Regions from separate parts of the Stenotrophomonas sp. CS3K5 genome, predicted to be linked through region 2. Evidence: riboswitches for the same ligand, from Rfam matches in the RefSeq annotation. Region 2 holds a riboswitch; the other holds the start of a gene.
What was found. Region 2 has a riboswitch for glycine ahead of gcvP (aminomethyl-transferring glycine dehydrogenase). Riboswitches for the same ligand answer to the same signal wherever they lie in the genome.

Region 1 (2,454 bases), on a different contig from region 2:
ATCAGTGCGCCTTGCTTCGTCAGCGCGACCAGCTCCTCCTTCGACATCCGGCGCAGGCCGAGTCGTTCGTCCGGCGTATCGCCGAGCACCGCGCGCTTGGCCAGATCCGGGTGCAGGGAACGGGCGACGCGCTGCGGGTCGGCTTCCAGCTGGCCGTCCACGTAGTCGTGGCAGGTCGCTTCGATGGCCGCGAGGGTGGCCGGGTCGGCGGCGGGGCTGGTTGATGCGGAGAGAGCGAACAACAGGGCAACGGCGGACATCCGGGTCTCCAGCGCTGAGGGCTGGGCGATCATGGCATGGGCGCACGCGCCCATCCACGCATGGCGTGGATCTACTGTAGAGCCGAGCCCATGCTCGGCTGATCCTCGTCGCCACTCCAGCAGCCGAGCATGGGCTCGGCTCTACAGAACAGCCTCGGCAGGCGCCTGCAGCCAGGCCAGCTTGCGTTCGCGCGGCTGCTGCTTGAGCTGCCATTCGGCGCGCGAGGCGGCGGCGCGGTCCGGGTATTCGCGCACGGCCAGGATGCGCAGCGGCGGCCTGGCGCGGGTGTAGCGGGCACCCTTGCCGGCCTGGTGGGCAGCGAAACGCGCGTCCACGTCAGTGCTGATGCCGGCGTAGAAGCTTCCATCGCGGCATTCGAGCAGGTACAGGAACCAGGGGCGGAGGGACGGGGCCATGGCCGGATTATGCCGTGCTGCACTGCAGCGGATATACTGGCGCCCGAATGCAGGAGAGAGGCGCCGCGCTGGCGCCCGCCGAAGGCGCAGGCTCCCATGATCGCTCAGGCCGGTGGGCTGGAATCCCACCAACCATGCATTCGACTCGCCGAGCTGGAGAGAGGTCACCGGGCATGCCCGGGACGATCCGCCGAAGGGGCACGCGGCCTACGCCGCTGAACTCTCAGGCAAAAGGACAGCGGGAGCGGCACCGGTCATCGTCATCACGTCATTGCGCAGGCAGTGGCGGTATACGCGCATGGCCGGCCCCACCGCGCCCGGAGCCTGCCCCATGCTGCTTTCCATCATCTACCTGATCGCCATTTCCGCCGAAGCCATGACCGGCGCGCTGTCCGCTGGCCGCCGCCGCATGGACCTCTTCGGCGTGGTCATGATCGCCTGCGTCACCGCCCTCGGCGGCGGTTCGCTGCGCGACATCCTGCTCGGCCACTACCCGCTGGGCTGGGTGAAGCATCCCGAGTACCTGGGCTTCACCGTGTGCGCGGCGCTGATCGCCACCTGGGTGGCGCGCTGGATGCACCACTTCCGCCGCACCTTCCTGGTGCTCGATGGCCTGGGTCTGATCGCCTTCACCCTGATCGGCTGCTCGATCGCGCGTGAGGCGGGCCATGCCACGCCCATCGTGTTGATTGCCGGCATGCTGACCGGTGCGTTCGGCGGCGTGCTGCGCGACATCCTCTGCAACGAGGTGCCGCTGATCTTCCAGAAGGAGCTGTACGCAATCATCGCGCTGCTGACCGGCGCGGCGTATCTCCTGCTACTGCACTGGGGCGTAGCCGACGCCACTGCCATCCTGTGCTGCCTGGGCGGCGGCTTCGCGATGCGCCTGCTGGCGATCCACTACCGCTGGGAAATGCCGAAGTTCGTGTATCACGACGAAGTGCATTGAACGATGGCGTGTTCGCCGGGCATGGCCCGGCGCCACCCTTCGAGCCCTGCACCACCCCGGCGATGTACCTGGCGCTGTCGCACATACGCAGCGCCAGGCGCATCGCCGGTGCGGACGGGCCGGTCTCCAACTCCGACCGGCCCTGATCGCGGCCGCACCCCCGCAGGCGCTGGCCGCCATCCACACACATGCCGCACTCAGGCGGCTCCCATCAGGCGGCTTCGTACACCTTCACTCCGCGACGGGCGCGCACGGCCGCAGCCAGTCGCTCCAGCACCGTCACGGTGGTGTCCCAGTCGATGCAGCCATCGGTGATGCTCTGGCCGTAGACCAGCGGCTGGCCTTCGACCAGTTCCTGGCGGCCACCGACCAGATGGCTCTCGATCATCACACCGACGATGCGCTGTTCACCGTCTTCCAACTGAACGGCGATGTCCTCGATCACCGTCGGCTGGTTCTCCGGGTTCTTCAGGCTGTTGGCATGGCTGGCGTCGATCATCAGGCGTGTCGGCAGCTTGGCCTTGGCCAGCGCCTGGCAGGCATCAGCCACACTGGCTGCGTCGTAGTTCGGCTGCTTGCCGCCGCGCAGGATCACGTGGCAATCCGGGTTGCCGGTGGTTGACACGATGGCGGTGCCGCCCTGCTTGGTGACCGACAGGAAGTGATGCGGATTCGAAGCAGCACCCACGGCATCGGCGGCGATCTTGACGTTGCCGTCGGTGCCATTCTTGAAACCGACCGGGCACGACAGCCCCGACGCCAGTTCGCGGTGCACCTGGCTTTCAGTGGTGCGTGCACCAATGGCGCCCCATGCCACCAGATCGGCGA
Region 2 (2,454 bases):
CATGTCCAGCACCGCCAGCGCCAGGATCGGGAAGATCAACGCCATGCCCATGCCGCCCAGGAAGATCGGCAGCACCGCCCACGGCAGCACGAACTGCGGCGCCAGCGCCACGTAGCCGACGTTGAGCAGCACCGACAGCGCGCACAGGCCGAAACCGATGGCGATCTGGCGCGTCGGCGTGGTGTGGCCGGCCATGCGCCCGGACAGGAACGAGCCGGTGGTCATGCCACCAATGGTGGGAATGAACAGCCACGCGAAACCGCCCTCGCCCAGATGCAGGTGCTGCATCACGAACACCGGCGCCGAGGAGATGTACAGGAAGATGCCGCCGAAGCCGATGCTGCCGGCCAGCGCCAGGCGCAGGAAGCGCGGGTTGAAACCGATGCGCACGTAATCGCGCAGCAGCACGCGCGGCGACAGCGGCAGCCGCGCCTCGACCGGGTGGGTTTCCGGCAGGAACCGCGCGGTGGCCGCCAGCAGCACCAACCCGAACACCACCAGGAACCAGAAGATCAGCGGCCAGCCGGCACCGCTGAGCAGGATCCAGCCACCGATGATCGGTGCGATCGCCGGCGCGATGCCGAACAGCATCGACACCTGGCTCATCAGCCGCTGTGCGTCATGACCGTGGTACAGGTCGCGGATCACCGCGCGACCGACGATCATGCCCACGCCCGCCGACAGGCCCTGCAGCGCGCGGAAGGCCAGCAGCGTGCTCAGGTCGGTGGACAGCGCGCAACCGACCGAGGCGCCGACAAACACCACCAGGCCACCGAGGATCACCCGCTTGCGCCCCCAGGCGTCGGACAGCGGGCCGTGCGCCAGGCTCATCAGGCCGTAGAACAACAGGTACACGCTGATGGTCTGCTGCACCGCCACCTCGTCCACCGCCAAGCGCTGGGCCAGCTGCGGGAAGGCCGGGAAGATGGTGTCGATCGAGAACGGACCGAACATGGCCAGGCCGGCGAGCAGCAGAGCCATGCGGCGGGTGGAAGGAGCAACAGCGGCGGTCATGGAAAAGGTGTCCGGCAGGGCCATGCGCGGCACGCACGGCCGGCGCCGGTCCCCTTGCGGCAGGGACGGCGCCAGATGAATACGAGAATCCGGCCATCATAGGTGGGGATTGCACGCGATGCCATGCAGCGCTGCACAAAACGCACGACCGGGCCATCGGCCATTCAGGCCCGGCGGCACCGACCGGCGGCCGCCGGCGGGCCCGCAACGGGCTATAATCGCCGGGCAACACGGTGGGAGAAGCGGAACACCGCTGCCGAAGGCGCAACGCCCGTAATCGCTCAGGCCCGATACCACCCGTAACACAACTCTGGAGAGACCGGTTCGATCCGGCGCCGAAGGGGCACGAAGCTGCGGTTGGCCGCGCTTTTAAACTCTCAGGCAAAAGGACAGAGGGGCGCCCCGCAGACCGCCGACCGGCGGCTTGTGCCCGTGCGTGTGCCCTTTCCTGACGGATCCTTCGCCATGTCCCAGAACACCCCTTCCCTGCGTGAGCTTGAGCACCACTCTGCGTTCGTCGAGCGTCACATCGGCCCCAACGATGCCGAGATCGCGCAGATGCTCGACGTCGTCGGCCACGCGTCGCTGGATGCGATGACCGATGCCATCGTGCCGGCCAAGATCAAGTCGCCGGCGCCGCTGGCGCTGCCGCAGTCGATGACCGAAGTGCAGGCACTGGCCAGGATCCGTGCGATCGCCGACAAGAACACCGTGCTGCGCAGCTTCATCGGCCAGGGCTACTACGGTACCCACACGCCGAACGTGATCCTGCGCAACATCCTGGAAAACCCGGCCTGGTACACCGCCTACACCCCGTACCAGGCGGAAATCTCGCAGGGCCGCATGGAAGCGCTGATCAACTTCCAGACCCTGTGCGCCGACCTGACCGGCATGGAGATCGCCAACGCCTCGCTGCTGGACGAAGCCACCGCCGCCGCCGAAGCGATGACCCTGGCCAAGCGTTCGGCCAAGTCGAAGTCGGACACCTTCTTCGTGCACGATGCTGTGCACCCGCAGACCCTGGAACTGCTGCGCACACGCGCCGAGCCGATGGGCATCGTGCTGCGCGTCGGCACCCCGGCCGAGGCCCTGGAAGCCGAAGCGTTCGGCCTGCTGCTGCAGTACCCGGATACCTTCGGCCAGGTCGGCGACTACAAGGCGCTGGTGGATGCCGTGCACGCACGCGGCGGCCTGGTGGCCGTGGCCACCGACCTGCTGGCCCTGACCCTGCTGGCCGCCCCGGGCGAATGGGGTGCGGACATCGTGGTCGGCAACAGCCAGCGTTTCGGTGTGCCGTTCGGCTTCGGTGGCCCGCATGCGGCCTTCATGGCCTGCCGCGATGCCTACAAGCGCTCGATGCCCGGCCGCCTGATCGGCGTCTCGATCGACGCGCAGGGCAACCCGGCCTACCGCCTGACCCTGCAGACCCGCGAGCAGCAC

Region 1: linked by a shared signal. The riboswitch ahead of AC5YGJ_RS11325 (trimeric intracellular cation channel family protein) and the one ahead of gcvP (aminomethyl-transferring glycine dehydrogenase) in region 2 are both predicted to bind glycine.

Annotation. Positions count from the first base shown of each region.
Region 1 covers NZ_JCAKRX010000006.1:209,918-212,371, forward strand. The annotation lists gene AC5YGJ_RS11315 (nuclear transport factor 2 family protein) at 1-260, opposite strand, end outside; gene AC5YGJ_RS11320 (GIY-YIG nuclease family protein) at 402-677, opposite strand; glycine riboswitch at 718-807, shown strand; glycine riboswitch at 821-926, shown strand; gene AC5YGJ_RS11325 (trimeric intracellular cation channel family protein) at 1,009-1,626, shown strand; gene AC5YGJ_RS11330 (3-deoxy-7-phosphoheptulonate synthase) at 1,838-2,454, opposite strand, start outside.
Region 2 covers NZ_JCAKRX010000013.1:135,630-138,083, reverse strand. The annotation lists gene AC5YGJ_RS17585 (multidrug effflux MFS transporter) at 1-1,014, opposite strand, end outside; glycine riboswitch at 1,315-1,417, shown strand; gene gcvP (aminomethyl-transferring glycine dehydrogenase) at 1,480-2,454, shown strand, end outside.